Regions from separate parts of the Arthrobacter sp. 179 genome, predicted to be linked through region 2. Evidence: riboswitches for the same ligand, from Rfam matches in the RefSeq annotation. Region 2 holds a riboswitch; the other holds the start of a gene.
What was found. A riboswitch is a leader RNA that binds a small molecule or an ion and turns the genes downstream of it on or off. The one in region 2 is predicted to bind thiamine pyrophosphate.
Positions count from the first base shown of each region.

Region 1: it holds a riboswitch for thiamine pyrophosphate, as region 2 does, so the genes downstream of both, ACT3UE_RS14140 (ECF transporter S component) here and thiC (phosphomethylpyrimidine synthase ThiC) in region 2, are expected to answer to the same signal.

Region 1 covers NZ_JBQSYU010000028.1:20,885-25,966, forward strand. Annotated here, with positions in the region: gene ACT3UE_RS14135 (ATP-binding cassette domain-containing protein) at 1-1,555, opposite strand, end outside; gene ACT3UE_RS14140 (ECF transporter S component) at 1,560-2,180, opposite strand; TPP riboswitch at 2,234-2,360, opposite strand; gene ACT3UE_RS14145 (DUF4235 domain-containing protein) at 2,430-2,699, shown strand; gene mnhG (monovalent cation/H(+) antiporter subunit G) at 2,706-3,104, opposite strand; gene ACT3UE_RS14155 (monovalent cation/H+ antiporter complex subunit F) at 3,101-3,367, opposite strand; gene ACT3UE_RS14160 (Na+/H+ antiporter subunit E) at 3,364-4,032, opposite strand; gene ACT3UE_RS14165 (Na+/H+ antiporter subunit D) at 4,029-5,082, opposite strand, start outside.
Region 2 covers NZ_JBQSYU010000014.1:43,206-48,287, reverse strand. Annotated here, with positions in the region: gene ACT3UE_RS09955 (phosphomannomutase/phosphoglucomutase) at 1-189, shown strand, start outside; gene ACT3UE_RS09950 (hypothetical protein) at 186-668, shown strand; gene ACT3UE_RS09945 (RrF2 family transcriptional regulator) at 694-1,134, shown strand; gene ACT3UE_RS09940 (globin domain-containing protein) at 1,223-2,404, shown strand; TPP riboswitch at 2,492-2,599, shown strand; gene thiC (phosphomethylpyrimidine synthase ThiC) at 2,596-4,395, shown strand; gene ACT3UE_RS09930 (alpha/beta fold hydrolase) at 4,614-5,082, opposite strand, start outside.

The DNA.
Region 1 (5,082 bases), on a different contig from region 2:
CCTCGACCGTGGAAGCCCCCAAGGCGGCGGCGAAGCCCGCATCGTGCGTGACCGCGACGACGGCGACGCCGTCCTGGAGTTGTTCGCGCAGCAACAGCGCCAGTTCCCTCCAGGTATTGGCATCCTGGCCGAAGGTCGGTTCGTCGAGGATCAGTAGTCGGGGGCGGGCGGCGAGCACGGTGGCCACCGACAGCCGGCGCTTTTCGCCTCCCGAGAGGGTGAACGGGTTCGCCTCGGCCAGATGCCTCAGCCCCAACCGGTCCAACAGCTCATCGACCCGTCCGGTGATTTCCTCGTCGGTGTACAGCCGGGTCTTCGACCCCGGTCTGCGGGCCCGTCGTGGGCCGAAGGCCAGTTCCTCGCGCACGGTGGCGGTGACGAATTGGTGCTCGGGCTCCTGGAAGACGGTGCCGATCCGGGCGACCAGTTCCCCGGCCCGCCACCGGTAGGGCCGGTCGGCGTCCCCGGGGTCGGAGGCCCCCGCGGCGCCCTGGTCGCCGCTGAGGCCCGGCAGGGCGGCGACGCTGCCGGCCCGTTCGGGCAGCAGCCCGGCCAGGGTCAACGCCAGTGTTGATTTGCCCGCCCCGTTGGCCCCGGTGATGCACAGCGCCTGCCCGGCGTCGATCCGCAGGTCAAGACCCGATACGGCGGCAGGACCCTGGGCCGTTCTGGACACGGCCAACCCCCGTCCCCTCAACAGGCCGGCGGCCGGTGCTGCCGGCTTCGGCCGGGCCGGCAGCACGGGAGTGTGGCCGGGAACCCAGACCCCGGCGTCGATGAGCCGGTCCCGGATGGGTCCGGGGGCGAAGAGCCGGGCCGGTGTGCCCTGGTAGGCGATGCCGCCGCCGGGCTCCAGGACGATCACGCGGTCCACGGCGTCGGCCCAGGCCGCCAGCCGGTGTTCGACGATGATCATCGTCGCCCCGCTGGCGCCCACGGCGTCGATCACTGCGTCACGGACCTCCAGCACCCCCTCGGGGTCGAGGTTCGCGGTGGGTTCGTCCAGCAGGACCAGTCCCGGGCGCATGGCCAGGATCCCGGCCAGGGCCAGTCGTTGCTTCTGTCCCCCCGACAGGGAGGAGGTGGGGTGGTCCAGGGGCAGGCTGAGCCCGACGGCGTGCAGGGATTCGATGACGCGGGGCCAGATCAGTTCCGGATCCACCGAAAGGTTTTCCGCCCCGAAGGCGACGTCGTCCCCCACCCGGGCCTGGACGATCTGGGTCTCGGGGTCCTGCTGCATCAGCCCGGTCCGGCCGTGGGCGGCCGCGGCGGGTCGGCCATCGATGAGCAGTTCCCCTGCGGAGGCGTTGTCCTCATCGTCCTGCAACACCCCGGCCAGGGCATGCATGAGGGTCGATTTACCGGCCCCGGACGGGCCGACGAGCAACACCTTCTCCCCGGCGTCGATGTCCAGGTCCAGCCCCAGCACGGCGGGCTCCTCGCGTCCGGCATGCTGCCATCCCCAACCGCTGGCCCTGACCGCCGCCGCGCGGACGTCGCCGACCCCGGTGGCCGGTGAAGGGCCCCGGGCCCCGGTCGGTGCATCATGTGTCATCGGTTCAACCCAGGACCCGTTCCTGGGCGGCCTTCCGCGACGCCATCGAGGACAAGGCCCCGGTTCGCGACAGGGCCCGGGTCAGTGCCCAGGATCCCAATCCGGCGATGACCAGGCCCGAAATGGCCATGAACACCACATAGGCCAGTTTCATGCTCTCGGTGTAGTCGGGGAACCAGGAGAAGACGAAGGCGTCGTTCACTCCACCGAAGATCCCGGTCAGCAGCCCGGCGAACAGCGCCACCGGCAGCGACCAGCGGCGGTAGAGCAGCACGGCGAAGACGATTTCGGCGCCGAGGCCCTGGATGATCCCCGAGGCCCAGACCGTCCAGCCGTATTCGGAGCCCAGGAGCGAGGAAACGACCGCGGCTACCATCTCGCAGAACAGTGCGGCCCCTGGTTTGCGGATGATCAGTGCCCCCAGGACGGCGGGGAAGAGCCACATTCCGGCCAGCAGGGCGGATGAGGGCGGGAAGGCCACGAAGATGAAGTCGAAGGCGTGGTGGGTGGTGTTCCAGGCCCAGAAGATCACCCCGGAGGCCACGGCGATGACGGAGGCGACGACGATGTCCACGACGCGCCAGGTGTAACGGGCGGTCGGTGCCGCCGAGAGGGTGCTGCTCATGTGGTGTTCCTCCTTGGGTCCAAGGAGGGGAGGACCCCGCGGCGGTTCCGCGGGTCCTGAGATTCTCGACTCCCTTCGCCGGTACGAGCCGGAGCAGGTTCGAGGGTCTGCGGTGTTCCGCACTCTCAGCGTCGAAGATTCCGGCCGTGGCCGGTCGGCGACGCTCCCCTGTCGTAGGTGATTCAGTAGGGCCGAGTCTACAGCGCGTTATGCTGGGCAGGTAATCACCTACCGACGGGAGAATCGTTCGTGAACGCATTATTGAAGATCGTCGGCGCGGTCGTGTCGATCGGCGCCGGCTTCGTCGGCGGCAAGCTCGTGGACACCATCTGGTACAAGGTCACCGGAGAGAACCCCCCGAAGCCGAACGACAAGGAAGCCCAGGCCGAGGCATCGATGCGTCATGCGCTCGGGTTCGCTGTGGTCTCCGCCGTGGTGTCCGCAGTGATCCAGGTCCTGACCAACCGTGGCACGCAGCGGGCCATTGCCCGCTTCAACCACACGGCCGACGAGGTCTGATCCTCGTCAGCGGCCTTCGTCCAGGCGGCGCTGGGCCTCGGAGACCACTTCATTGAGGTCGTCGAGGACCAGCGTCTCCTGTTTGAGGTGCCGGGTCCGGTAGCCGGCACGACCGACCATATGGGCGGTCACCGGGGCGGTGAGCAGCTGGAAGAACCAGGCCAGCACCAGTATCGGCACCGCGGACCAGGCCCTGATCTGCAGGGCGACGGAGAGCAGCATCAGGAACAATCCCAGGACCTGCGGTTTCGTGGCCGCGTGCATGCGGGAGAAGAGGTCCGGGAAACGCAGCAGGCCGATGCCTGCGGCCACGGACAGCAGAGCCCCGGAGACCATGCTGATCACCACGATCCAGTCCAGGACCTGGTCCAGCATCCCGCCCTCGGTCAGTCCAAGCACGATCATTGCCCCCTCCGATCGGTGACGTAGCGGGCGATGGTGACCGAACCGATGAAGGCCACCAGCGACCCGACGACGATGAACACGATGTGGTTCAGATGCCGGTTCACGACCATGTCCACGCAGAGTCCGCACAGGATGATGATCAACAGGACGTCCAGGGCCAGAGTCCGGTCCAGGATCGACGGGCCCCTGGCCAACCGGATCAGTGCCATGACGGCGCCAAGCGCCAGGGCGACCCCGGCGATCCAGGCAGCGACGATGATCATGGGTGCTCCTTCATCGATCGGTTCGCTCGTGCTGCGGGGTCGGGGCCTGCGGGGCCCTCGGCGTCCAGGGCCGCCAGTTCCTCCCGGCTGCCCATCATCCGGATGATCCTCGCTTCGATGGACCTGACCTGCCGCCGGAAGTCCTCGGCCTCCTGGACGGTGTTGATGTCCAGCACGTGCAGGTAAAGCGTGGAGGTCGTCCGGTCGATCTCCACGACGAAGGACCCCGGGATGAGGGTCAGCACATGCCCCAGGACCGTGGCCATGAGGTCTTCCTGGCTGCGCATGCGGATGCCGATGACCGCGTTGCGCACCTTCGGCCCGCGCCGGAGGACCACGAGCACCACCTGGATGCTCGCCCGCACGATTTCACGCAGGAACAACACCGTGAACACCAGCCCCTGCCAGGGGTTGAACCGGCCGGAGAGCTCCACGGGAGGCAGTTTGAAGGTCGTCACCACCCCCAGGGCGATGACGAACCCGAAAATCAGGTTCCCGGGGCTGAAGTCCCGCCAGAGGGCGCCCCACACCAGGACCAGCCACAACATCAGGGGAAGTTCGATCAGGAAGCGGGCACGACGCCGTCGTGCCCTGGTCCGGGCGCTGCGGGCCCCGGTGAGCAGTTCCGAGGGCCGTGCCGGACGCGGATGCCGGTGCGGGCTCATCGTCCGCCTCCCGTCTCGGAGGCGCCCAGGACGGCCTCGATGTAGGGCGTGCGTTCGAGCATCTGCTGCGAGGCCTGGTCGGCCAGGTCGAAGAGCGGCCCGGCGAAGATGGTCAGGGCCACCCCCAGGGCCACCAGCACCCCGGTGGCGAAGACCATGGTCGGGGGCAGCACGGCCGCATCCCCCCGTCCGCTCAGGCGATGTGGCTGGGTTTTGACGCCGGTCGTCCCGGTGGCGGGACGGCGGGCCTCCTCCGCGGCGATCAGCAGGATCGGGTCGGCGTCCTCGGCGTCCTCGGCGCGACGCCAGAACGCCCGGTTCCAGACCCGGGCGACGGCCAACAGGGTCAGCAGGGAGGTCACCAGGGCCCCGGCCAGCAGGACCCAGGCCAGCGGGGTCCCCAGGTCCACGCCGCCGCGCAGCAACCCGACCTTGCCCAGGAACCCGGAGAACGGCGGGATGCCGGCCAGGTTCATCGCCGGGATGAAGAACAGTACCGCCAGCACCGGTGACAGCTTGGCCAACGACCCGAGCCGGTCCACGTTCGAGGTCCCGCCCCGGCGTTCCATCAGCCCGGCGACCAGGAACAGCGAGGTCTGCACGATGATGTGGTGGGCCACGTAGTAGACGGTGGCCGCCAGGGCGACGGCGCTGCCGGTGGCGACCCCGAACATCATGTAGCCGATGTGGCTGGTCAACGTGAAGGAGAGCATGCGTTTGAAGTCGGCCTGGGCGAGGGCGCCGAGGATCCCCACGAGCATGGTCAGCAGGGCGACCACCAGCAGCGCCGTGTTCAGCCGGCCCCCGGGGAAGAGCAGGGTTTCGGTCCGGATGATCGCATAGACACCCACCTTGGTCAGCAGGCCGGCGAACACGGCCGTCACCGGCGCAGGAGCCGTCGGGTAGGAGTCGGGGAGCCAGAAGGACAGCGGGAACACCGCGGCCTTGACGCCGAAGGCGACCAGCAGCATCACATGCAGGATCTGTTGGGTTCCGGGGTCGATCTCGGCGAGCTTGCCGGCCAGATCGGCCATGTTCACGGTCCCGGTC
Region 2 (5,082 bases):
TCGACCCCGGAGACGGTGGTCGATAGGCTGGACGGCACCACGGTGAAGGCCACGGACGGATCCTTCTGGTTCAACCTCCGCCCCTCCAACACCGAACCCTTCCTCCGTTATAACGGGGAAGCCGTAGACACCCCGACCATGGAACGCGTCCGCGACGCGGTCCTCACCCTTGTCAGGAGCAATGCATGAGCGAAAACCCCACGGAAAACCGGCTGGCCGAACTCGGTGAGGCCGCCCACCAGGACTTGAACAAGGTGCTCGGCACCGCCTTGGGCGTCGCCCGCGAACAGCTTGAAACCAACGGGGTCTTCCTGCCCTTCGCCATCGGCCTGGAGCCCGACGGCGAGGCCGAAGGGGAACTGCGCCTGCTGGCGGTCCAACCCGATGAGGACGACGAGGATCCCGAAGCGGATATCGATGCCGAAGTCATGATGGATGACCTGGTCACCTTGCTGATCGGTCAGCGTGAGAACTTCGTGGCCGTGGCCCTGGTCTCCGATGTGACCCTGCTGCAGGAGGATGTCGACGCCGTCCATGCCCTGGCGGAGCACAGCCTCGGCGGGGCAGTGGCCATCATCCAGCCCTATGCCTCCCCCGCCGCCGAAGGCAGCGAGTGGACCTTCCAGGAGCCCACCCCCGAACCAGCTGATTTGAGGATCTGGGCCTGATCCGTGGGGACCGGGCGTCGACATCATGAAGATCAACGCCTTTTCCGATGTGTGCCTGCGCATCCTGATGCTGCTCGCCGCCCGGTCCGATCCCCTGCTGAGGACCCGGGAGATCGCCGAGGCAATCGACATCCCCTACAACCAGGTCTCCAAGGCCGTGCACAAGCTCGGCCAGTTGAAACACATCGACGTCAAACGCGGGCGCACCGGTGGCGTGCAGATCAACGAATCGGGGCTGTCCCTCGGCGCCGGCACGTTGCTGCGCAGCCTCGAGGGGCAGGGCGATCTCGCCCAGTGCACCACCGACGACGGCACGGCCGCCTGCCCATTGATCGCCGGTTGCCGGCTCCGCACAGCCCTGGCGCGCGCCCAGGAGGCCTTCTACCAGGAGCTGGACCACTGGTCGATCCGCGATCTGGCGTCCTCCCCGGCGCTGGTCCCCCTTCCTTTTCCCATTTCGCGATAGCCGATTTGCCCCAGTTTTCTACAAGGTGTAGAAATGTATCATAATACTTGCGGATCAGACGCAAGTAATTCGACCTCGAGGAGATTCGATGCTCTCAGAAACGTCCCGCCCCGTCGTCCAGGCGACACTTCCCGTGATTGGCGAACGGATCGGTGAGATCACCAAGAAGTTCTATGCCGGGATGTTTGCGGCACGTCCTGAACTCCTGGACGGCTTGTTCAGTCGCGCCAACCAGAAGAACGAAGCCCAGCAACAGGCCCTGGCCGGCAGCATTGCCGCCTTCGCCTCCCACCTGATCGAACACCCCGAATCGCTGCCCGAATCAGTGCTGTCCCGCATCGCCCATAAGCACACGTCGCTGGGCATCCAGCCCGACCAGTACCAGATCGTCTTCGACCACCTGTTCGCGGCCATCGCCGAGGATCTGGGCGAAGCAGCCACCGAAGAGGTCGTCGCCGCCTGGTCCGAGGTCTACTGGCTGATGGCCGACGCCCTGGTCAAGATCGAAAAGGGCCTCTACGCCGAACAGGCCAACGACCGGATCTACGCCCCATGGAAGGTCACCTCCACGGAGGCTTCCGGCCAGGATTGCATGACGTTCCGCTTCGAGCCGGCCGATGACACCGCCGTCACGGTGGCCAAGCCCGGCCAGTTCGTGAGCATCCGCGTGCCGCTGGCCGACGGGCTGCGCCAGTGCCGCCAGTACTCCCTCTCCGACAACGTCGAATCCACCACCGAGCGGGTGTTGACCACCAAGCTGGATGAAGGCGGGGAGGTCTCCCCCTTCATGCACCGCAATCTCGAGGTCGGCGACGTCGTGGAACTGTCCAACCCCTACGGTGACATCACCCTGGACATGGAGGGCGGGCCGATCATCATCGCCACCGCCGGCATCGGGTGCACCCCGAGCGCCTCGGCCCTGCAGTCGCTGGTCTCCACCGGGTCGGACCGCCAGGTGCTGGTGCTCCACGCCGAGGCCATGGAATCGAACTGGGCGCTGAAGGACCAGATGCTCGCCGCCGTGGAGCAGCTGCCCAACGTCGAGATGCGCCTGTGGCTCGAGGACACCACCGGCACCACCGCGGACCTGCAGGCCGTCGAGGGGTTCATGAACCTGACCGGCGTCGAGCTGCCCGAGGATGCCCGGATGTACCTCTGCGGTCCGCTGCCATTCATGCGTGCGGTGCGCAGCCAGGCCATCGCCGCCGGCGTGGCCCCGCGGAACATCCACTACGAGGTCTTCGGTCCCGACCTCTGGCTTGCCGCCTAGGCACGAGCCCGCTGCCCCGGAGGGGCGCCACACCGGAGCGGCCCGCGAACTGGATTAGCCAGATCGCGGGCCGCTCCGTTACGCTCGCAACGTCCACACGGGTGCCCCAGGAGGGGCTGAGATCGAGCTGCCACCGCTCGCGACCGTCGAACCTGTCCGGGTCATGCCGGCGTAGGAAGTTGAGGGCTCAAATGAGCGATTCCACAGTAAAACCCACCACCCCGTCCGCCACCGCGTGGGAACAGCACCCACAGCACCGGTTGCAGTGGATCGAGGATCCGGAACACGGCCTGCGGGTCCCGGTCACCGCGATCTGCCTGGCGGATTCCCCCGACGGCAGCGCCAACGAGCCCCATCTGGCGTATCGGACCGCCGGTCCGGGCTCCGAACCGACCGTCGGCCTCCCGCGTCCGCGCACCCGATGGATCACCGCCCGGGGTGACACCGCCGAATACGCCGGTCGCCAACGCACCCTGCACGACGACGGCCGGTCCGCCGTGCGTCGCGGGGCCGCCTCGGCAGAATGGAGCGGCACGACCCCGGTACCGAGGCGCTCGCACCAGGGGCGTACCGTCACGCAGATGCATTACGCCCGACAGGGCACCCTCACCGACGAGATGCGCTATGTGGCGCTGCGCGAGAACTGCGACGTCGAATTGGTCCGCCGCGAAGTCGCCGCCGGACGGGCGATCATCCCGGTGAACATCAACCATCCCGAATCCGAGCCGATGATCATCGGCAAGGCCTTCCTGGTCAAGATCAACGCCAACATCGGCAACTCGGCCATCACCTCCTCGATCGCCCAGGAGGTCGACAAGCTCACCTGGGCCACCCAATGGGGCGCCGATACGGTGATGGACCTGTCCACCGGCGATGACATCCACACCACCCGCGAATGGCTGATCCGCAATTCCCCGGTGCCCATCGGCACCGTGCCGATCTACCAGGCGCTGGAGAAGGTCGATGGGGATGCATCGAAACTGACCTGGGAGATCTTCCGCGACACCGTCATCGAGCAATGCGAACAGGGCGTGGACTACATGACCATTCATGCCGGGGTGCTGCTGCGCCATGTGCCCTTGAGCGCCGACCGGGTCACCGGCATCGTCTCCCGCGGTGGATCGATCATGGCCGGGTGGTGCCTGGCCCACCACCAGGAGAACTTCCTCTACACCCATTACGACGAGCTCTGCGCCATTTTCGCCCGCTACGACGTCGCCTTCTCCCTCGGTGACGGGCTGCGCCCCGGCTCCCTGGCCGATGCCAACGACGCCGCCCAGTTCGCTGAGCTCGATACCCTGGCCGAGTTGACCCGCAGGGCCTGGCAGTTCGACGTGCAGGTGATGGTGGAAGGACCCGGACATATCCCGCTGCATCTGGTCCGCGAGAACGTCGAGCGTCAGCAGGAGCTCTGCGACGGGGCGCCGTTCTACACCCTGGGTCCGCTGGTGACCGATACGGCCCCCGGCTACGACCACATCACCAGCGCCATCGGGGCCACCGAGATCGCCCGTTACGGCACGGCGATGCTCTGCTATGTGACCCCGAAGGAGCATCTGGGGCTGCCGGATAAGGACGACGTGAAGACCGGGGTGATCACCTATAAGATCGCCGCGCATGCCGCCGATGTGGCCAAGGGGCATCCCGGGGCGACGGCCCGCGACGATGCCCTGTCGGCCGCGCGCTTCGAGTTCCGCTGGAACGACCAGTTCGCCCTGGGTCTGGATCCGGCCACGGCCCAGCGGTTCCACGACCAGACGCTGCCTGCGGAGCCGGCCAAGACCGCGCACTTCTGTTCCATGTGCGGGCCGAAGTTCTGTTCGATGCGGATCTCCCAGGACATCCGCGAGGAGTTCGGGGGAACCGAACGCCAACGGGCACTGGCCGATGACATCGAAGCCGGTTTGCAGGCGAAGAGCCGTGAATTCGCGGATTCGGGGTCCAGCATCTACCTCCAGGCGACGATCCCCGTCGGCAACGGCACCGACTGATCCACCGGGTACGACGACGGCGTCCGCACGGGAGGCAACGGGCGCCTCCAACGTTCCGGGCAACTTCTGCAGCTGCTCCCCTGGCAGGAACGCAGGCGGTTGCCCGGAGCGGTCGTCGGTATATGGACTATGTCATGTAGCCGTCCACGGCCCGGAGGTGATACGGCGCGTCCGCACCTGACGCAGCGAAGCCTTGCGGAGACCGCGATCCAGACCAATCAGTCTCCAGCGGGATCCGGGTCTGCCTGGTGGAGCCCGGGAACCCGCCCGAGCCGGGGGTGGACCTCACCGCGTTCGATCCAGGCGCGGACCATCGCGTTGAAGAACAACGGATCCTCGACGCTCCATTGATGGTGCAGCCCCGGGGCCAGACGGAAGACCGTGTCCCGGCGAACCGCGGCCACATCGGCGAATCCCTTGCGCACCAGGGCCGGTTCACGGGCCCCGGCGACCATCATCAGGCGTTCGGTGTAGTCCCCCAGCCCGTCGGGCAGGCCGCCCGCCTGGACCTCGTCCAGCATCGCCTTCATGTTGTCCGGACGCAGGGTCAGCCCATGTTCGGAGTAGAGCCTGCGGGAGTTCGCGGGAATCCCGAAGGCCCCGGCCTGGACCTTCCAGAACCATTCGGCGTCCCCTAATCGCAGTTGCGCCGCCGTGGATAACCGCGTTCCCGCCCCCACCGGCCGG